Regions from separate parts of the Paenibacillus sp. N22P23 genome, predicted to be linked through region 4. Evidence: riboswitches for the same ligand, from Rfam matches in the RefSeq annotation. Region 4 holds a riboswitch; each other region holds the start of a gene.
What was found. A riboswitch is a leader RNA that binds a small molecule or an ion and turns the genes downstream of it on or off. The one in region 4 is predicted to bind ZMP and ZTP.
Positions count from the first base shown of each region.

Region 1: another riboswitch for ZMP and ZTP. It lies ahead of rpiB (ribose 5-phosphate isomerase B); the one in region 4 lies ahead of AC506A_RS25350 (bifunctional 5,10-methylenetetrahydrofolate dehydrogenase/5,10-methenyltetrahydrofolate cyclohydrolase).
Region 2: another riboswitch for ZMP and ZTP. It lies ahead of AC506A_RS30010 (IMP cyclohydrolase); the one in region 4 lies ahead of AC506A_RS25350 (bifunctional 5,10-methylenetetrahydrofolate dehydrogenase/5,10-methenyltetrahydrofolate cyclohydrolase).
Region 3: another riboswitch for ZMP and ZTP. It lies ahead of AC506A_RS24605 (DJ-1/PfpI family protein); the one in region 4 lies ahead of AC506A_RS25350 (bifunctional 5,10-methylenetetrahydrofolate dehydrogenase/5,10-methenyltetrahydrofolate cyclohydrolase).

Region 1 is NZ_JBXENT010000007.1:67,811-73,303, forward strand. It holds gene AC506A_RS23440 (L-threonylcarbamoyladenylate synthase) at 1-691, shown strand, start outside; gene AC506A_RS23445 (hypothetical protein) at 817-951, opposite strand; gene AC506A_RS23450 (manganese efflux pump MntP) at 1,055-1,615, shown strand; gene AC506A_RS23455 (low molecular weight protein arginine phosphatase) at 1,944-2,519, shown strand; ZMP/ZTP riboswitch at 2,685-2,767, shown strand; gene rpiB (ribose 5-phosphate isomerase B) at 2,885-3,352, shown strand; gene AC506A_RS23465 (TIGR01440 family protein) at 3,368-3,982, shown strand; gene glyA (serine hydroxymethyltransferase) at 4,015-5,262, shown strand.
Region 2 is NZ_JBXENT010000016.1:55,763-61,255, reverse strand. It holds gene AC506A_RS30015 (alpha-L-rhamnosidase-related protein) at 1-1,324, shown strand, start outside; ZMP/ZTP riboswitch at 1,390-1,466, shown strand; gene AC506A_RS30010 (IMP cyclohydrolase) at 1,524-2,246, shown strand; gene AC506A_RS30005 (xanthine phosphoribosyltransferase) at 2,320-2,889, shown strand; gene AC506A_RS30000 (GntR family transcriptional regulator) at 3,426-4,217, opposite strand; gene AC506A_RS29995 (GntR family transcriptional regulator) at 4,305-4,946, shown strand; gene AC506A_RS29990 (mandelate racemase/muconate lactonizing enzyme family protein) at 5,036-5,493, shown strand, end outside.
Region 3 is NZ_JBXENT010000008.1:97,795-103,287, reverse strand. It holds gene AC506A_RS24620 (LysR family transcriptional regulator) at 1-301, opposite strand, end outside; gene AC506A_RS24615 (branched-chain amino acid aminotransferase) at 440-1,516, shown strand; gene AC506A_RS24610 (DUF2306 domain-containing protein) at 1,696-2,346, shown strand; ZMP/ZTP riboswitch at 2,375-2,454, shown strand; gene AC506A_RS24605 (DJ-1/PfpI family protein) at 2,503-3,102, shown strand; gene AC506A_RS24600 (SDR family NAD(P)-dependent oxidoreductase) at 3,397-4,161, shown strand; gene AC506A_RS24595 (TetR/AcrR family transcriptional regulator) at 4,254-4,832, shown strand; gene AC506A_RS24590 (transglutaminase domain-containing protein) at 4,879-5,493, opposite strand, start outside.
Region 4 is NZ_JBXENT010000009.1:4,623-10,115, forward strand. It holds gene AC506A_RS25340 (sensor histidine kinase) at 1-1,397, shown strand, start outside; gene AC506A_RS25345 (cyclodeaminase/cyclohydrolase family protein) at 1,426-2,055, opposite strand; gene AC506A_RS25350 (bifunctional 5,10-methylenetetrahydrofolate dehydrogenase/5,10-methenyltetrahydrofolate cyclohydrolase) at 2,058-2,921, opposite strand; ZMP/ZTP riboswitch at 3,002-3,087, opposite strand; gene AC506A_RS25355 (glycerol-3-phosphate dehydrogenase/oxidase) at 3,224-5,104, shown strand; gene glpK (glycerol kinase GlpK) at 5,141-5,493, shown strand, end outside.

The sequences.
Region 1 (5,493 bases), on a different contig from region 4:
AGGCTGTCCACTGGCGGCACCTAGTGCGAATCGCTCCGGCCGTCCCAGTCCGACACTGGCCTCTCATGTGCGAGATGACCTTAACGGCCTGATCGACGGCATTGTCGATGGCGGCGCTGCTGGAGTAGGCCTTGAATCGACTGTCGTGGAGATTGACGGCGATCTGGTGCGCATTTTGCGTCCCGGCGGCGTAACGGCCGAAGCACTGCGCGAGGTTGCGTCGCGGGTCGATTACGATGCCGTGGCTGCGCCCGGCGCCGGCATAGACGCCGCCGCTGCGCTATCGGCGGCGGTGGAGGCTCCCGCAGCGGAAACGCAGGGGCCGCGCTCGCCCGGCATGAAATATGCGCATTACGCCCCACAGGGGCTGATGCACTTGGTCAAGGGCGACGCTGACGCCGTTTCCGCTTATATTGCGGCGGAAGTCGGCGCAGCGAAGGCTCGCGGCGAGCGCACAGGCGTGCTCGCCTTTGCCGAGCATGCTGCTCGGTACGACGCCGACTGCGTGCTCGTCGTCGGCAGCCTGGCGCAGCTGGAAACGGCTGCGCACGGCCTCTACAATGCGCTGCGCGAATTTGACAACCGCGGCGTAGAGCGCATTTGGGCCGAAACCTGCTCGGAGCAGGGGATCGGCCACGCGCTCATGAATCGCTTATCCAAAGCGGCCGGCCACGCGGTGGTCCACGTCTAGCGACCGCGATTGCTGCGCGCCAAGCGCCGCCATGGCTCTAGCTCACGGCGCCGTCGTGCGCCAAGTGGTATGGCCCTAGCTCGCGGCACCACCGTGCGCCAAGCGCCGCCATGGCCTAGCTCACATCATGCTCCGCGCGCCAAGCGCCGCCATGGCTCTAGCTCGCGGCAAGCCCCGAGCACCAAGCGCCGCCATGGCCTAGCTCGCATCATGCCCCGCGCACCAGCGCCGCCAAGGCTATAGCCCACGGCATGCCTCATGTTCGCGCCAGCTCTTAACCCGCGAACCTCGCCACTTCCCAGGTCATCTTTCCAATCTTGTCCGCATACACTTTGGAGAGGTTGTGGACAAGGAGAGGATGAAATGGTTGAGGCGGGCATGCATGCCGGACAATTGCTGACGCTGATGATTATTGCTATGGCACTGGGGATGGATGCTTTTTCGCTGGGTGTCGGTATCGGGCTCAAAGGCATTCGGATGATGGATATATTAAAGCTAAGCGCGATCATTGCGCTTTTTCACACGATTATGCCCCTCATGGGCATTTTCACGGGCAAATATGTCAGTACGCTGCTTGGCGGCGTTGCGACGACAGCCGCCGGTGCGCTATTGCTGCTGCTAGGCGGGCATATGATCTATAGCTCGCTGCGCGGCGATGCAGTGGAGTCAATCGATTACCGCAGCTCATGGGGGATGCTGCTGTTCGCGCTTGGCGTGAGTATCGATTCCTTTTCCGTCGGGATCTCGCTTGGCATGTTCGAGACGGACATGCTGCTGACGGTGCTGCTCTTCGGCGTTGCCGGCGGCGTGATGTCCGTATTTGGGCTGCTGCTCGGTCGTAAAGTAGGCACTAGTCTCGGCGGATACGGGGAAGCGTGCGGCGGAGTGATTTTATTTACATTCGGTTTGTTGTTCCTGTTCTGATAGAACGGCATCTCATTGCTGAACTCATTCAGGTCTGTCGATTTCACGCACGCACGCTAACGAACCCTAGGGGCCTTATTTCAACAAAATGAAGGGGTTTGAAATTCTAACGAACCTTACAGGCCTTATTCGTTGTCAAAAGGCCATATTTCGTTCCATTTCTCTATAATAGCGTCCCTACGGTTCGTTAGATTTTATAAATGGCTTTCTTCACGCCAATAAGGCCCTCAGGGTTCGTTAGCGCGAAACCACGGAAATATAATGCCTCAGACATAGCAATTTTTGGTATTTCCCAAACCCACACCAACAAAGAGGAGTGTAATCAATCGTGAAACGGATTCTATTCGTGTGCACCGGCAATACTTGCCGTTCACCAATGGCTGAAGCGCTGCTTCGAGCGATGTCCCAGCAAAGGGGCATGCAGCTCGATATTCGATCCGCAGGCGTGTCCACGATCGATGGACTGCCTGTTTCGAATCATGCCCGAACGGCGCTGTCCAAACGCGATATCGCGCATGATGGTACCTCGAAGGCGCTGGAAGGCGGCTCGATTGCGTGGGCTGATCTTATTTTGACCATGACCGCAAGCCATAAGAAGCAGCTGCTGCAGCATTTTCCGGCCGCTGTGGACAAGACGCATACGCTGCTCGAGTTTGCGAACACGGACCCCGGAGTGCTGGCGGACATCGCCGAGCTGGAAGGGCTGTATTCGAGCTGGCAGATCAAGCAGGCGCTGGGTCAGCCGCTGACAGCACAGGAGCGGTCCAGGCTGCTTCAATTGGAGCAGCAGATACCGAGTTTCGATGTGGATGATCCATTCGGCGGCTCGCTGGCGGTTTATGAACAGAGTGCGTCCCAGATCGAAGCTGCGCTTAACCGACTCCTTGATCGGCTGAAAGGATGAATACGGCCCTTGGCCAAGCGAGAATCTAAGAAAGCCTTTTCTTTGCTTTCCTTCGATTTTCGGGGGAAGAAACTATCTGCGCTGCCATAGGATGGCAGGCGCCGTTTCTTCCGAGACCGATTGATTTTGAGGCCATAATCCGTTATGATAAAAGCAACTAAAGACGGTTTCCGATGTAACTGGCGACGAAAGTGGGTTAAACCACGGTGGAGCATCGGATCATACGGCCGGTCGCCTGGGCAAAGAGCAGCGTGCGTAAGCATGCTTGCTCTTTTTTCGTCTTTTTCGGCGAAATCAGGTATACTAATGCCATTGTGAATCGACAAGATCCGCCACGAGCGGACACACTTGGGAGGAAAATGGATATGAAAATCGCCATCGGCGCAGACCACGCGGGCTACCGCTTGAAAGATGAGCTAGTGCCGTTTATCAAATCGCTTGGTCACGACATTGAGGATGTAGGCTGCGATTGCGACCAATCCGTGGACTACCCGGATTATGCGCTTCCTGTCGCTGAGCTTGTTGCACAAGGCAAGGCAGAACGCGGCATTCTCATTTGCGGTACGGGAATCGGCATGTCCATCGCGGCTAATAAAGTCAAAGGCATTCGCTGCGCGCTTGTGCACGATATGTTCTCGGCCAAAGCAACCCGTGAGCACAACGACACCAACGTACTGGCAATGGGCGAACGCGTCATCGGTCCGGGTGTAGCCCAAGAGATTATCCGTATTTGGCTCGAGACACCGTTCTCCAATGGCGAGCGTCATATCGGCCGCGTGAGCAAAGTGATGAAGCTTGAAGCGCAATACGCCGATGCGGCGAAATCCGAGTAAGGGGCGTATCCAGCGATGAGCGACAACGACCACGGAATAAGCAACATGGATTCGGCACAGCTGACCAAGGATGTAGAAACCGTAGTCCGCGAGCTTGCAGCTGCGTCCGGCATTCGCCAAGGACAGCTGCTTGTGATCGGCGTGTCGACCAGCGAGGTGCTCGGCCAGCGGATTGGTACATCAGGCACATTAGAGACGGCAGCCGCGATCTATGCGGGGGTCGAGAAAGTGCGTCAGGAATTGCAGTTTTATCCGGTTTATCAGTGCTGTGAGCATTTAAATCGGGCACTTGTCATGGAACGGGAAGCCGTGGAGCGATATGGCTTGGACCTCGTTTCGGCGATCCCCGTGCGCAAAGCCGGCGGTTCGATGGCAGCCTACGCGTTTCAAACGCTGCAGGATGCTGTACTGACCGAAACGGTTCAGGCACATGCGGGCATCGATATCGGTGACACCTTCATCGGCATGCATTTGAAACGTGTTGCGGTACCGGTGCGACCAACGATTCGAGCAATCGGATCTGCGCATTTAACGATGGCTTATACTCGTCCAAAGCTTATTGGCGGGGAACGAGCGGTTTACACGCGGGAAGCGGCAGGCCCGGCATCAACTGCCGGCACATGCGACTAATATACTTAATTTTTTGAGGAGGACTCATCAACATGGAAAACCTACGTAAACAAGATCCCGAAATTTTGAAAGCCCTTGGTCTGGAGCTTCAACGTCAACGCGACAACATCGAGCTAATCGCATCCGAGAATATCGTTTCTGAAGCGGTATTGGAAGCAATGGGCACTGTGCTGACGAACAAATACGCAGAAGGCTACCCGGGCAAACGTTACTACGGCGGCTGTGAGCATGTGGATATCGCGGAAGATATCGCACGCAACCGTGCCAAAGAATTGTTCGGTGCTGAGCACGCGAACGTGCAGCCGCACTCCGGCGCACAAGCAAACATGGCTGTTTACCTGGCAGCGCTAAACCCTGGCGACACGGTTCTTGGTATGAACCTGGCGCATGGCGGTCACTTGACGCACGGCAGCCCGGTTAACGCATCCGGTCTTCTGTACAACTTCGTGGCATACGGCGTTAACGAGAACACCTTTACAATCGACTATGCAGAAGTGCGCAAACTGGCGTTCAAACACCGTCCGCGCATGATCGTTGCAGGCGCATCGGCTTACCCGCGCATCATCGATTTTGAAGAGCTTGGCCGTATCGCTAATGACGTAGGCGCATTGCTCTTCGTTGACATGGCACACATCGCAGGTCTTGTAGCTGCCGGCTTGCACCCAAGCCCGGTTCCGCATGCTCACTTTGTAACTACAACTACGCACAAAACGCTTCGCGGACCTCGCGGCGGTATGATCCTTTGCCGCAAAGCATGGGCGCAAGCGATTGATAAAGCGGTATTCCCAGGTTCCCAAGGCGGACCTCTGATGCACATTATCGCTGCTAAAGCCGTTGCTTTCGGCGAAGCGCTTCAGCCTTCGTTCAAAGAATACGGCAAGAACGTGATCGACAACGCTAAGGCGCTTGCTGAGGGTCTTATTGAGAAAGGCATCAACATCGTATCCGGCGGTACGGACAACCACTTGATGCTGATCGACCTTCGCAACCTGAACATCACAGGTAAAGATGCGGAGCACGTACTGGATTCCGTTCAAATCACAGTAAACAAAAACGCGATTCCGTTCGATCCAACGAGTCCGTTCATCACAAGCGGTATCCGTATCGGTACGCCTGCAGCAACTTCGCGCGGCATGGGAGTAGACGCAATGGCTACAATCGCAGAAGTGATCGCAATGACGCTCAAGAATCCGAAGGATGAGTCCGTTCTTGAAAAAGCACGCGGTATGGTGAGCGACCTGATGTCGCAATACCCGCTTTACCCGGGCATGACTTACTAATATCGGCTTGGCAAATCACAAAAGGTGGCAAAGGGTTCATCCCTATGCCGCCTTTTTTTCGTTCCGCAGCATGCTGCGGAACCGGAATCTATAGTCAGGCACACGGACTCTCAACTCTAACGAACCGTAGAGGTCTTATTTCACCCAAATCACGCCATTTAAAATTCTAACGAACCCTACAGGCGCTATTTCGCCCAAATCACGCTCCGAGCCCCCAATTTCGGCAAAATA
Region 2 (5,493 bases), on a different contig from region 4:
TTACGATGGATGTATCACGGAATGGCTCGTTGTTCCTCCGGGGGAGAAGGTCTTTACACTACCGCAGGGCTGCAGGTATATTCAGTTCTATGTGCTTGGTGAGGTGGAGCAGTCTTTTCTACTTGAGCTGACGTTCCAAACGGTGCATGTGGCGCTGCGTCAGGCTGGGAAACTGCAAAGCGATAATGCTGAGCTGAATCAAATCTTTGAGGTTTCCGCCCATACGAGCCGGATTTGTCATCAGATCGGCTTGTGGGACGGGATTAAGCGTGATCGGCTGAATTGGACCTTTGATTTCTACCTGGCGGCAAAATCATGTTATTTCTTATGGGACGATACGAGGGTTATTCGCCGCGCAGTCCGTGAGCTGGGCGAAGGTACGCCTAGCGGGCATTGGATGAACAGTATTTGTGAATATACGCTATGGTGGATGAAGACGGTCACCGAGTATTATTTTCAAACGGGAGATAAGGCTTTCGTACTGGAAATGAAGGAGCCGATGCAGCGTCATATCAATTGGGTGCGGCAGAACACAAGACCGGGCGAAGGGCTTCTCATCCAAGACGGCATTCTGATTGAATGGGTACCGCTGACGAACGAAGAGAAGGTCATTGCGCTACAGGCTATTTATGCATTAACGCATGCCGACTTGTTGAAACTGGCAGCCGAATTGCCGGAGCTTGAGCTGGAGCCGCTGCTGGACTGGCCGATGCGGGCACTTTCTTCCGAGGATTATATGAAAGACTCCTATGCGCTGGCGGTCAAAGTACTGGGCATTGCGAGTGGTTATGTAAGTGCTGAAGCAGCCGAAGCCTTCTTGGATGAATATGAATTGATGGATCCGATCACACCGTTGTCGGCGTTTCAGCTGGCGGAATGTTATTCTCGGTATGGGAAACATGACCGTGCATATGAGGTGATTTCGATTGTATGGGGTGGAATGCTCGATCACGGGGCGACGACCTTCTGGGAAGCCTATTCACATGGGGAAGGAAATGGCGGGTGTGATTATCACGATGCCCTTACGACCTATACAGCGTACGGTTCGTATCGGATGAGCCTATGTCATGCCTGGTCGAGCACGCCTGTGAAATGGATCGGAGAAGTTGTTCTTGGCGTTCAATCGCTTGAACCAGGTTACAAAACAGTCATGGTCTCGCCGAAACCGGTTGGCGGTATTCGTGCCTGCAGCGGTACGGTCAACACGCCGCATGGCGATCTCCAGGTGAAATGGTATGTGGACGATGATGGCAAGGTGTGCACGAGCGTCATTGTGCCTCCTGGCGTGCAGGTTGTGGAATTGAGCGAGAATAAGGTCGTCTAAATGGATAAGTGAGAAGAATAATTGTTGATTTATTGGACTCATTTAGGTATTGTGAGAGTAATTTAAAGTCTATATGTAACTGGCGTACATGGGGAACCATGAGGGAGCATATGGATACGAGCCGTACGCCTGGGCAGAGGTAAGGGGAGCTTCCGAGTTCTCCTTGCCTCTTTTTGTATTAGGAGAGGAGCGGATGTGAGTGAAATCCTATCAACAGGAGCTGTTTGAGAAGCCTTATCCGGGGAGAACCTTGATTGCGGGCATGACGCCTTCCGGGTCGCATTACATGCAGGTGTATTGGATTATGGGTCGTAGTGTGAACAGCCGCAATCGGATTTTCGAGCAAGATGGCATGCATGTGAGAAACAAAGCATTCGATCCGGCGTTGATGGAAGACCCTTCACTTATTATTTATTATCCGATCCGCCACTGGGAGGATACACACATTGTCTCTAACGGTGACCAGACGGACACGATCTACGAAGGTCTACAGCGCAGGCAGACCTTTGAACAAGCGCTTATGAACCGAGAATTCGAGCCGGATTCGCCGCATTATACACCGAGAATTTCTGCTGTCATCTATGCGGATGTGCAGCAGTATGAATTGTCGATTCTCAAAACCTATGACAATGATCCTTCCGTTTGCTTGCGTAGTCGCTATCACTTCAGCCGATTTAAGCAGGGGACAGGACACTGCATACATACCTATGAGTCAGAGCGGGACGGCGTTTTGAAGCCGTTTAAAGGTGATCCGTTCGAAGTGCCGTTATTCGATTCGATTGAAGAAACCGCCGATTTCTATTGGAAGGGAATCAATCCGGATAATCGAATATCGCTGCTGGTTAAATCGATTAGTGTGGAGGATCAAACGATTGATTTTGCTTTTCGGAATAAGCACGTGTGCCATGTGAGTAACAGATAAGGATAGGATTAGGCCGGATAATCGGGGAATACTGGAGCATTATGGTGAAAAGGGAACAAGGAGTGTGCGTACAGTGGAACTTCTGAGGCAAAAAATTAGAGAAGAAGGCATCGTGCTGGATGGCGGCGTGCTAAAGGTAGATACGTTTCTGAACCACCAAGTAGATGCGGAGTTGATGCTGGAGATCGGAAAAACATTCGCGCAGCTGTTTCGCGAGAGTGCTGTGACGAAGATCATGACGATCGAGTCTTCAGGCATTGCACCGGCCGTATTAACGGCGCTACAGCTTGGCGTGCCGATGGTGTTCGCGCGTAAACGTAAATCGCTGACCCTTCGCGATGATCTGTACACGGAGAAGGTCTACTCGTTCACGAAGCAGGAGGAGAGCGAGGTCACGGTATCTCGAAAATTCCTCGCACCGGCTGATCGCGTGCTGATTATTGATGATTTCCTTGCACATGGAGAGGCTGCACTTGGGATGGCTCGCATTGTTCAGCAAGCCGGGGCCGAGGTGGCTGGAATGGGCATCGTCATTGAAAAGTCGTTCCAATCCGGCAGAGGTAAGCTTACGGATCAGGGATTCCGCGTGGAGTCGCTCGCTCGTATTGCTTCGCTGGAAGGCGGCAAGGTGGAGTTCGTTTAATGGCAGGTAAGCCGTGAACAATTAGGAATTTGGCAAGATTTCTTGTGCGGCGAATGATCATGATGATAGAAATATCGGACTCCGCGTGTCTATCCCAAAGGGAGGCTTTGCTGGGTACGCTGACTGCGAAGTGAGTTGCGAATGATGAGTGATGAGTGAAGAGTAACATGAGATATGGGGAATGGCTGTACCAGGGGATGGGACCGGTGCAGCCATTTTTGTATGGGTTGGGATCAGAGGTATGCTATGTTCGAGACAGGTAGAGGAAGTTTGTTACTGTGGTTAAGTGCTAACGAATCGTACGGGCCTTATTTGCATGAAATTAGCCGATAATCAAATCTAACGAATCGTGCAGGCCTTATTATGGGGAAATGGAGTCAAAATCGGCATCTGCACATGAAATAGTGCCGCCTGTAGGATTCGTTAGAAATTCAAACCCAGTTAATATGTCGAAATAAGACCTCTGGGATTCGTTAGAGTGAAACTCACTGATGGGGAGCGATTGGTGGAAGCGTACCTCTAGGTTATTCTATTGACTAGATCCAGGTCTTCTTCAGCATGTGCAAATAGCGGTTCAATGCTTCGATGAAGCTGTCCGTATCAGCGGTCAATCGGCGCAGTAATGAATGAAGTGTTTCCCCCATTTCAAGGCGGTAGGGGGCGATCCACCGTTTCTTGTTGCCGGTCCATAATAATCGGGATGCGCTGTTTGCTAACGTTTGCTGCATCTCCTGATTGTGGCTTAGCGCGATGACACGGCTCACGAAATCATATTCGAACTGGCATAACGCGAGCTCGCCGCCAGCGCTAGGAGAGGGCACGCCGTCAGTGCCAGGAGAGGGCTGATCGCCGCCGCCAGGAGAAGGCACGCCGCCAGCGCTAGGAGAGGGCACGCCGCCAGCGCCAGAAGCGGGCATGCCGTTAGTGCGAGGAGCGGGTATGCCGCCAGTTCCAGGAGCGGGCTCATCGTCAGCAGCTAGCAGTGATTCCAGCTCGCCAATCAGTTGCCGGGACAATTCGTCCAGTGCATTTCCGTCACGGAGGCGAACTGTCGTCACGGCATACAGCAGCAGCGCAGTTAGCAGTTCAAGAAGATCGCCGACTCGCTGGGCGGATGAATCGAGTACCAGCACGCCGTGTTTGGGAATGATCCGCAGGAAGCCTTCGTTCTCGAGCTGCTGCAGTGCGGCGCGGACCGGCGTGCGGCTCATATCGAGCTGACGGCTGAGCTGTACCTCGGAGGTGACGGTTCCTTTGGCAAGCTCACCGCCTATAATTTGTTCGTAGATGATGTGATAGGCTTCATTGCGCAGCGATTGGCGTGGCATGCTGAGGTCCCTCCTATAATTCGTACAACCGAAAGCTATTAAAAAGTAGTATAACATAAGAGAGAGGAAGCGAAGGAGGGACGGCCGTTGGAGAAGCAGCAGACCGCGATGACGCTTCGTGATCAGGCTTTCGAAGCGATTAAGAAACGGATTGTTGAAGGGGAATGGCCGGGCGGCATGTTTTTGTCCGAGAAGATGCTTAGTGAGCTGCTCGGCATGAGCAAAACACCGATTCGCTCCGCGCTAGACCGGCTGGAGATGATGGGGCTCGTAAAGCTGTCCCCGAAGCAGGGGGTCATCGTGCAAGAGGTTTCACTTAAGAAGATTCTGGAGATCTATGAGCTGCGGCTGTCGCTGGAAACTTATGCGGTTCGGCGACTGACGGGGATGATGGATACGGCATTCTTCGTGGGTTTAGATGCGAATTTGGCGCAGCAGGCAGAAGCGATTGCAGAGGAGGACATTATCCGGTACGTGGAGCTTGATCGGCAATTCCATGCGCTGATTATCGCAGGGCTCGATAATGAGGAGTATACAGAAGTGATGTCGCGCATCCAGGATAAGTTCCTGCTTGTCGTGCGGACGACCTTTAATCGCAATAAGAAGCGGCTCGCAGGCAGTATAGAAGAGCATTGGCAAATTCGCCATGCACTGGCAGCTACTGATCCTGAGCTGACCGTCCAGCTATCGCAGCGGCATATCGAATATGTGAAGAAGATTATGCTTTGATGTATACAAGTTAGACATCTTGTCGCTCCCCAAACCGCTATGCTACGCTGGGCTCAATCAAGGACAACGAATTGGGAGGCATAGCGGCAATGAAAATAACGAATATCCGCACTTATATTCTCGGAAACCCGTGGAAGAACTGGCTCTTCGTATTAGTGGACACAGATGAGGGCGTCACGGGGTTAGGCGAAGGGACGCTGAACGGTTTTGCCAAAACCGTAGAAGCTGCCATTCATGAGCTGAAGCATCTCGTCATTGGACGCGATCCGTTCGATGTGGAAACGATCAGCCTGAAGCTGTTCCGCGACGTCTATTCTGACGGCGGACAGATTCAAGGGTCTGCTTTGGCCGCAATTGAAACCGCTTGCTGGGACATCATGGGCAAGGTAACGAATCAGCCGCTCTATAAACTGCTTGGCGGCAGCTGCCACGATAAGCTGCGCTGCTACGCAAACGGCTGGTACCGCGGACCGAATACGCCGGAGAATTTCTTCGAGAAAGCGAAGATTGTAGTCGATAAAGGTTACACTGCTTTGAAGTTCGATCC
Region 3 (5,493 bases), on a different contig from region 4:
AGGAAACAACAGCGCCTAGAGAAAGCGTACCGCGTACACCCAGCTCGAGCTCCTTGACCTCTTTCATCGTCTCATCCAATTGCAGCAGCAACGATTCCGCCCGATCCTTAAGCAGCCGCCCTGCAGCGGTCAGCGTCAGCTGGGTTCGGCTACGTTCAAACAGTTGGGCGCCAAGCTCTTCTTCCATGAGCATGAGCTGACGGCTAAGGGGCGGTTGTTCCATATGCAGCAGCTTCGCTGCTCGTGTAATCTGCTTCTCCTGCGCAATCGCCAAGAAGTATTTTAACTGTCGAAAGTCCATGTAAGCATCCCCAATTTCAATTCCACCTTACATACTTTAAAGGTATGGATGATGAACAGAATAGATATTTTATATATACCTCAACGAATGGTAGTATGCAATCACCAATTATGAAAGTAAGGGAGTATTGATAAAACCATGACAACAGCCAATAACGCCATTTCGATTGAACGCAGTCAGAACAAGAAGACCAAGCCAGCGCAGGATCAGCTTGGTTTCGGCATCTATTTTACCGATCACATGTTTGTAATGGATTATAGTGTCGAGCAAGAGTGGCATAACCCGCGTATCACCCCTTACCAGCCGATCGTACTCGATCCGGCAGCAAAAGTGTTCCATTATGGACAAACCATCTTCGAAGGGTTGAAAGCCTACAAGACCGAAGACGGCGGCATTCAGTTGTTCCGTCCTTACGACAACTTCGCCCGTATGAACCGTTCCAATGATCGCATGAGCGTGCCTGCTATAGATGCAGATACGGCTATTGCGGCGCTGGAGCAATTAATTGCAGTCGATCAAGACTGGATTCCGGATCTTCCGGGCACGTCGCTCTATATTCGCCCCTACGTCATTGCTACGCAAGCGACGCTTGGCGTGTCTCCATCCGAGAATTACCAATTCATCATTATCATGTCGCCTGTTGGTGCCTACTATCCGGAGGGAATCAACCCAGTCAAAATCCACGTGGAATCCGAATATGTTCGCGCAGTTGTTGGCGGCGTAGGCGAAGCGAAGACAGCGGGCAACTATGCGGCAGCTCTGAAATCGCAGCAAGCTGCTAAGGAGCAAGGTTACACCCAGGTTCTGTGGCTCGACGGCAAACAGCACAAATATATAGAAGAAGTCGGCAGTATGAATGTGTTTTTCAAAATCAACGGAACGGTTGTTACGCCTGCACTAAACGGCAGTATTCTGGCTGGCATCACGCGTAACTCGGTCATTCAGCTTCTACAGCATTGGGACATTCCGGTTGAAGAGAGAGCACTCTCCGTTGAGGAGTTGTATGAGGCCGGTCGTAACGGTACGCTGGAAGAAGCTTTCGGAACCGGAACAGCTGCTGTCATTTCGCCGATTGGGGAGATGAACTGGAACGGAGAGAAGCTCGTGATTAGCGATGGCGTAACAGGGCAGCTCTCGAAATCCATCTATGAAACGCTGACGGGCATCCAAACCGGAGCTGTTGCAGATCCTTTCGGCTGGGTGAAGAAGATATAAGTTGTCCGCGAAAAAAATTGTGGTGAGTCTGTGCGCAGGTTATCATTGTACTGTGTGCAGCCTCGCCATATTTTTTTACAGCGATAAACTCGATGTGGAAGGACGTTTGCAGGATACGGTGATCTATGCGAAGGTACGCGGCGTGGAGTTTTAATTATAAAGCGAGGTACAACATAGCGATGCAGAAATCAAATATACTCTATCGGTGCATGCTGACGATTGCGATTAGCTTTATCGTTTATGTCATTAGCATCAATTTCTTTATAGATCCTCAGGCGGAGCGTTTTTTGAGTCATAAAATCAACCTGAAGCATCCGCTAAATAAGCCGGTTTGGCTCAATATCATGTATGTTCATGTGGTGTGCGCGTGCATCGCGATGGTGGCGGGAGCGGTTAATTTTGCAGCGAAGGTGCAGACCCAATACCGCAAGGCACACAGAATAATCGGCTATGTTTATTTTGGCGCGATCCTTGTCGTTGTGCTCACTTCCGGCTATATGGCGCCTTCTGCCACCGGTGGCAAGCTGAACAGCGTTCCATTTAACCTTGTGAGCATGCTATGGACGGCCATGACGGTGATCGCTATTGTGAAAATAAGAAGGAAACAGCGCATCGCCCATCGTAATTGGATGGTGAGAAGCTATGCATTCTGCTATACGAACCTGTGTATTCACGCGATTACTTATGTGGTTCACCAAGGATTCGGCGTGTCGTATACGCGGAGCTACACCATCGGCGTTTATGGGGCAATCCTGTTCCTGCTGCTCGCAGCCGAGTTCGTAATTCGAGTGGTTTATGGACAACGGATGAAACGAACGATTGATTTGTGAGAATATTCGGACTAAACTGAAGGTAGTATTGGGTGTGTGTGACTGGCGTAAACGTGGAGTACCACGAGGGAGCACATATTTCATATGCCGTACGCCTGGGCGAAGTGCTTGGTCTTTGGACTGAGCACTTTTTATTATTTCATGGGAGATGATGAGATGGAGCAGGTGCGGCGGGCAAGAAATGTAGCGATTTTGATCTTTGATCGCGTGGAAGTGTTGGATTTTGCAGGGCCATTCGAGGCTTTTCTATCCGGTAGTAACTTTGGTCAGGACTTCAATGTGTTCACCGTGGCGGAACACGATGGTCCGGTTCGTGCGTTAGGCAACCTGAGCATTAACCCGGCCTACAGCTTTCAGAATTGTCCGAAGCCGGACATTCTCGTCATTCCCGGAGGACCAGGCACCAGAACTGAAATGCACAATACGGTCATGACGGACTGGATCCATAAGACCGCGGGAGAAGCCGAGCTGCTGCTGTCGGTTTGTACAGGTGCACTGCTGGTAGTAAAGTCACAGCTGGCGGAAGGTTTGAAGCTTGCTACGAATCATCTCGCGATTCATGAGCTGCGAGCTATTGCTCCGAAATCCGCTGACATTGACGAGAATGCGCGTTATGTGGACAATGGGAACATTATTTTGTCAGCCGGCGTTTCTGCGGGAATCGATGCATCGTTATATGTGATCGGCAAGCTGCTGGGCGAGGAGCGGGCGAAGTTGGCTGCTAAGCTGATGGAATATGACAGGGTACGAGGTTAATGATCAACATCATCGGGTTACGTTCTTGAAGAAGTTGAGCTGGTCCACACGAGTGGGCTAGCTTTTAATTTATTCTTTACCGATCGTTCTCAATATGATATGATCAACTCGTAAGCAAGAAGGAAGCAAACATGTGGTATGGATGCATTCCTTTTTTAATCGAAATAGTAGAACGATCATTCTCGTATGAGGATGTGGATATGTAGTCAGGCGGGCAACTAATGATAGGATGTGCAGCAGCATTTTTTTTATTATTTCGGGAACGATCATTCTAATTTGAGGGAGCGATTTGAAATGGGTAAATTAGACGGTAAAGTAGCATTCATTACAGGTGGTAACAGTGGGATTGGCTTCGCAACTGCGAAATTGTTCGTGGCAGAAGGAGCTAAGGTTGTCATTACAGGTCGAAATCAAGCTACCTTGGACGCAGCAGTGGAGGAGCTTGGTACGGCGAATAGTTTCGGTATTCAAGCAGAAACAACCGATCCGCAGAACTTGGAGAAGGCAACAGCTGCAGCTGTTGAGAAATTTGGCCGACTAGACGTCGTATTCGCCAATGCCGGCATAGGCGGTCATACTCCGCTAGGCGGTACGGAGTTGTCCGCATTCCAGGAAGTCTTGAACGTGAATGTGACAGGCGTATTCTTCACCGTACAAGCTGCATTGCCTTACCTGAAGGAAGGCGCTTCGGTGATCCTGAATGGCTCGGTGCTTGCTAATGCAGGAAGCCCGGGATGGGCGGTTTATGCGGCGAGCAAAGCAGCTGTAACCAGCATGGCTAAAGTGTTTGTTTCCGAGCTGTCTCCACGGGGTATTCGCGTAAACACCGTCGTTCCCGGTGCTACCCGCACGCCGATTTGGGGTCAGCCTGAGGGACTTGCGCAAATGGAGACCAAACTCACACGATCGATTCCTCTAAACCGTTTAGGAGAGCCTGGAGAAATCGCCAACGTCGCTTTGTTCCTGGCTTCGGATGATGCATCATTCGTTCAAGGTGCCGAAATCAGTGTAGACGGAGGCGCGGGCTCATCGCCGTTCGGCGCGCCGTTGTATCGTTAAGCGTAAGAAGGTCATCCAAGATCGACAACCCGCCGCCGATTCTTTACCGAATGTTCTCAATATGGTAAAATCGACTGGAAAGGGGTATGCTTATGGCTAGAGCGAAAGAATTCGAAGAAGACGTCGTACTGCTGAAGGCAATGAAGCTGTTCTGGGAGCAGGGCTACGAGAAAACGTCAATTAATGATCTTGTCGAGCGTATGGGCATTCACCGCAGGAGCTTGTATGATACGTTCGGTGATAAACATATGTTATATCTAAGGGCCTTTGATCGGTACAAAACGCTGACCAACAATCGGCTTGGTTCGCTCATTCCGAACTCTACACCTAGTCAGGCGATCGATTTCATATTCGATTACACGATCCAGGGTACAAGCGAAGATAACCCTGCCGGCTGCATGATGGTGAATATGGCAGTTGAGCTGGCATCGAGCGATCCCGAGGCAAGAACCAAAGTGAGCGAGAGCTTCGCTTATTGGGAGCAAACTGTCACGGATGTTATTCGTAGAGGGCAGCAGTCGGGTGAGTTCACCTCGAAGCACAGTGCTGAGGAACTGGCCGAAAGTCTGCATAACAGCTTGCTCGGCCTGCGAGTGCTTACGCGTTCCTTAACCAACAAAGAGAAGCTTTACCGTATAGCCAGTATGGCAAAAGAAATCTTAAACCACTAAAAAAGCCGGAACTCCCTATTACATAAGGAGTTCCGGCTTTTATTCACTATTCGTCGTCATAAATCGGTGTGTTAAGAACCTTTATGATATTCGTGTTGTTTAACAGAAGCAGCGAGATATGAAGCTGAGGAAAATGCTTCTCGACCAATAGTCGCAACTGTTCCCGAGTGGGATTGAACGTCACTTTAAATGATGCGCCTTCTTTAAGCTCTGCCGCATGCTGATTTATTAAGGCGAGTAGCTGCTCTTCTGAATCCGCCACTAAGCCCTGATAGTTATAATAATTGCCGTCAACTGCAGTTGCCGGAATTTCAAGGTGATAAAAGGTATGGTCTTCCATGAACTCATCGTCCGTTAAGTTGAAATACCTATAGCCAACAGTATCGTCCCCGTCATTCCATGTAAGATCCACATTATAATAGCTGCCGTCCACCTTTACTTTATTCCAAGAATGTGCGACTCCATCCTGTTTGTCCGAACCCAAGATAGTGATTACATCCAATCCAGCGAGCTTCATCATCACAAAGGCTGTGTTGGTATAACTGTCGCATACCCCTGATCCATATAAGAGTGCGCCGGTAATGGAGTACGCACTTGGTGGAGGATTCTCCGCCTGATCATACTCCATATGCATAATTATATAATCATGTATCGCTAATTC
Region 4 (5,493 bases):
GCTTCAGCGAACTGGTGAAAGAGATCGACGGCGTGAGTGCGGCTGATGCCATTCCGCTGATGGCGAAGTTTGGTCAAGAGCATAATGCAGCGCTCATGATCCGAGATAAAGACGGGCAGGGGTATTATATTCCGCCGAGCTATCGGGGAATGAACGGCTGGCTGTCCCGGAATGCGAGCTACCTAGGCATGCGTAAGCAGCTTGAAGCAGGGCGGGCAATCGATGGCCGTGAAGTTACGAAAGGGCCGGGAGACGGTAATGGCAGCGGCCCTATGCAGATGATAAGCGTCGATAAGACGATTAAATTCGCAGAAAGCAACGATCCTTACACGCTGTCCGTGGATGCCCCGCTGCAGCCGATCGGGGAAGCGACAGATGTCATCTTGCTGTTTCTGCCGTATATGCTGATCCCGATTCTATTGATAGCAGTCGGTGGTGCACTCATTTATTCGCGTTTAATCGCGCGCCCGCTTCTATCGCTTAATCAAGTGGCAAGGCGGCTTGCTAAATTGGATTTCTCCGTAACAAAGCCAGCGCTGAACACGAAGGACGAGCTTGGTGAGCTGTCGTTTAGTCTCAGCAAATTGGCGGTTAATTTGCAGTTGACGATGGGTGAACTGCAGGATGCGAACGCACAGCTCAAGAGCGATATCGAACAGGAGCGCGAGCAGGAAGCGAAGCGGCGGGAATTTGTGGCGACGATTTCCCATGAGCTCAAGACGCCGATTACGGCGGTCAGCGGTCAATTGGAAGCGATGATTGCCAACGTAGGCTCCTACCGCGATCGGGACAGATATTTGCGCCAATCCTATACGATCATGCAGGATATGGATAAGCTGGTGCATGAGATCTTGGAGCTGTCGAAGCTGGAAAGCCGGGATTTTCGCCCGCTCATGCGCAAGGTGGATTTGACTGAACTGGTACGGGAATCAATGAACAATATGAGCTACTTGGCAGACGTCAAACAGATGAAGCTGGAGGTCGAGCTGCCGGAGGAAGCGATGATTACGGCCGATGAGCGGCTCATGTCGAAGGCTGTAGCGAATATCATCACCAATGCCGTTCAATATTCAGGGGAAGCCGAGCGGGTCGTTGTTCGATTATCCGAGGAGTATTCTGCCGATGAGGGGAGCGAGCAGCAGGATCAATCGCTTCGTTCGTGTTCGTGGTATAGGCTGGAGGTATTGAACACCGGCGTACAGGTGGAAGAATCGAAGCTACCTCGTTTGTTCGAGCCGTTCTACCGGGCGGAGCAGTCACGCAGCCGCTCAACCGGCGGCAGCGGACTTGGTCTCTATATTGTTAGTAAAGTACTCGATGCTCATGGTGCTGAATATAGCATCGTCAACACGGCTGAAGGTGTACGCTTCAGCGTAAGGATGCAGGGAGCAGCTTGAGGCTTTAAAGGGAAGAGGGAACCGGACATTAGATTCTGTCGCGAACGACAGCTAATGTCCGGTTTTTGAGTTGTTCGATTTCAGCGATAAGGGCGGTTCGTTTCGCTGAATAATGAGCTTTCATCCCTTCATCCTTCAGAGCGGCTACATTGATCTCTACCGTTAAGCGTGCAGATTGCGCAGCAGCTTCAAGTAGCAAAGCGCCGATACCAAGATCAGAGATAACATGCGCATTCGTGCAGGCAGCGATGCTTAGCGTAGACTGCAGCGCTGCTCTGCAAACCTCCATCAGACGGAGCGGGACTTCAATGGCGGCGATGATTGCGTTATGAATGGCTTCTTGTCGATGCGATTTCTCAGGCTCGCTCTGCTTGGGCAGCTTTAGTGCACGCATATAACCGTCAAAGGCTGAAATGTCTGAGGCGAGCAAGGCTTCACACGCGGCGGATAGTCGGCTCATCTCATTCAGAGTTGCATGGACTTGAAGCTGAACATCGGCGTACTTCTCCCCTTGCGAGAGATGGGCCGCCATTGCCGTCATGGCTGTGCCGAGCGCTGCGGCAAGCGCGGCGGCGCTTCCGCCACCCGGTGTCGGGTCGGAACTGGCTGCCTTCTCTAAGAAACGGCGAATGGAATCATCCCACGATACAGTAGTCATCTTCACGCATCTCCTTTCAGCGACATTTGGATATCGATAGCTTTCATCAGATTGCGGAACAGGATCGCGGTCGTTAAGGTGCCGACCCCACCGGGGACCGGCGAGACAGCCGCTGCCGCATCGACCAAATCCGAAGCGCCATCGCCGGTGATCGTACCATCGGCAAGCTCGTTTATGCCCGCGTCGATGATCGTTAAGTCCGGATGCACCATATCTTTCGTGATCACATTCGGCTTGCCAACCGCAACGATGGCGATTTCCGCATGCTTCAGCTGTGACGCGAGATCAGGCGTCCTGGAATGGCAAACCGTCACGGTAGCATTCTCTCGTTGAAGGAGATGAAACAGTGGTAGTCCAACCGTCTGGCCTCTGCCTACTAAAACCACGTTACGTCCTTTTAGTTTGTACCCGTAATGCTTGAGTAACCCGATACAGGCTTGCGGTGTTGCGGGATGAAGCCCGCTATCACTGCCGGTGTAAACGGCAAGTTTATTCGCCGGAGTGACACCGTCGATATCTTTGGCAGGCGCGATGCAAGCCTCAATTGCGGATGCCGATACATGAGCAGGCAGAGGAAGTTCGAGCATGATGCCGTGAATGTCCTCATCTGCATTAAGCGCTGCGATGACGCGCTGTAATTCTTCTTCCGAGACATCGTTTGCGAAAGGATGAAGATGAAACGAGATACCTAGCTTCTCAGCAATCTTCTGCTTGGAGCGAGCGTAGTAGGCTGAGGCAGGATCACCTTCGACTAATAGTGTCGCCAGAGACGGCTGCTTTCCATGCTTCTTCCATTCCTCTACGCGGGACGATATGTCCGAATACACGTGCTCTGCCGCTTCTTTCGCTTTTAGGACAATGGCCATAGAGATTCTCTCCTTCACTGTGGAATGAAAAAAAAGCATTCGCAGGCAGGCTCGTCCTCAGACATAGCCAGCCGCGCGAATACTTCTCCCCAGGCGAACGGTGTGCTTCGATCTGCATGCTCCCTCGTGGTTCATTCCACTGATTTCGCCAGTTGCATGCAGCGTTTATTTGCTAAGAGTGTAGCATGAGGAGGCGACTTTGAACAGGGCAATTGGAATGAAATTCCGACTAAGCATATACTGTAAATTAAAGGATAGTAGTTTGGGGAAAAGCTTCTTGTGTTAAAGGAGGAATGAACGGCATGAGCGAGTCTTTCTCGGTGGAGCACCGGGCTGCGCGTCTAGAGCGAATGTCATCAGAGCTGCTCGATGTGCTTATCATTGGGGGCGGCATTACGGGGGCCGGCATTGCGTGGGATGCGTCGCGGCGCGGTCTTCGGACAGGTCTTGTGGAAATGGGCGATTTTGCGCAAGGTACGAGCAGCCGCTCTACCAAGCTGGTGCATGGCGGGCTTCGCTATTTGAAGCAAGGTGAGGTCAAGTTGGTTGCCGAGGTCGGACGTGAACGGGCGCTGCTGCATAAGCATGCGCCTCATGTCGTGACACCGACGCCGATGCTGATGCCGGTCTATAAAGGCGGCACCTACGGATATTTGGCATCTGCCATTGGATTGTATATCTATGACAGACTTGCAGGCGTCAAACGTGCGGAGCGGCGGAAAATGTATCGGCGTGAGCAGACGGAAGCGCTGGAGCCACTGCTGAAGCGTGAGGGATTGCGCGGTTCGGGCTACTATTATGAGTACCGGACCGACGATGCGCGGCTGACGCTTGAGGTGATGAAGACGGCACATCGGCATGGAGCCGAGATTGTGAATTACGCCAAAGTGGAAGAGATGCTGTATCGGGACGGCGTTGTGTGCGGCGCTCGAATTGCGGATGTACGCAGCGGCAAGCGTTATGATGTCTATGCGCGGAAGATCGTTAATGCGGCAGGGCCTTGGGTTGACCATGTACGCAAGCTGGACGGCGAAGTGACGGGCAAAAGGCTGCTTCTCACAAAAGGTGTTCATTTGGTTGTGGATGGTGAGCGACTGCCGGTCCAGCAGGCGGTTTATATCGATGTGCCGGATGGTCGGATGATCTTCATCATTCCGCGAGATGGCAAAACGTATATCGGGACGACGGATACGTTCTATCACGGCGATCCCGGTTCCGTTGTCACCACGCGCGGGGACCGCGATTATTTGCTGCATGCGGCGAATTCCGCTTTTCCAGAGGCGAAACTGAAGGCGTCGGATGTGGAGTCATGCTGGGCAGGAGTTCGGCCGCTCATTCACGAAGATGGAAAGAGCCCCTCGGAAATTTCCCGGAAGGATGAAATGTTCATTTCGGAGAAAGGGCTCATTACGATCGCAGGCGGCAAACTGACAGGCTTCCGCAAAATGGCGGAGAAGGTCGTGGATCTCGTCGCGGGCGAGATCAGGCGCGGTACCGGTCGTAAGTTCGGCCGCTGCACAACCGGGGACGAAATGCTCTCCGGCGGCGATTCAGGTAAGTATGATTCGTTCGATGAGCTGCAGAGGGAACTGCTTAACCAAGGATTGAAACTTGGTGTGCCGCAGGAGGATTTGAAGATCTGGATGGCGAGGTATGGCAGCAATGCCGCGCATTTATTGGCGCGTTATGCCGCGCTTAGGGAAGCGGACAGCGGGGGCTCGAGCGTTGCTGCGGGATGTGCCGGTGGGGCAGTGAGTGCAGGACTGCCGGGATCTGGATCGGCTGGCGCAGGAGCGGGTGCTTCTGCAAAAGGGCCGGCTGCCAAAGCGGTGGCTGGTCGCATTACGGTATCGGTCGGCTCCTCGGCTGTAGCTGCGGCTGCGGCCCAGGCTGCTTCCGCGCACGGAGGGGCTTCTGCTGCTTCTGTTGGGGATCGCACCTTACGAGCGGAACTTGATTACGCGATTGAGGAAGAGATGACATGCAGCGCGGTCGATTTCTTACTGCGACGTACGGGTATGATTTTATTTGACCGAAAAAAGGCAGAAACACTGGTACAGCCTGTCCTACGATTAATGGGGCAGCGCTTTGGCTGGAATGATGCGCATTGCAAGGCAGAATTGGCCCGCGTGCAAGCGGAGCTTAAGGCTGTGACGGAATTTCCCGAATCGGTGCAGGAATAGGTTGTAGGTGAAGGCTTGTAACGGGGAGCGAAGACAATGGAGCATTATATATTAGCTTTGGACGAGGGAACGACCTCCTGCCGGGCGATCCTGTTTGACGAGCAAGGCCTTGCTGCCGGATCGGCGCAACAGGAGTTCGCCTCTGTATTCCCGCAGGCTGGTTGGGTGGAGCAGGATGCGAACGAGATTTGGCAGAAGCAGCTGCAAGTGATGCGCGATGCGGCGGCTGGCGTTGGCGCGGAGCGGATTCGCGCGATCGGGATTACGAACCAGCGTGAAACGCTGGTGGTCTGGGATGCGCAAACCGGTGAGCCGCTGCATCCCGCGATCGTATGGCAGTGCCGCCGGACGAGCGCGCTATGCGAAGCGCTGAAAGCCGATGGCTGGGA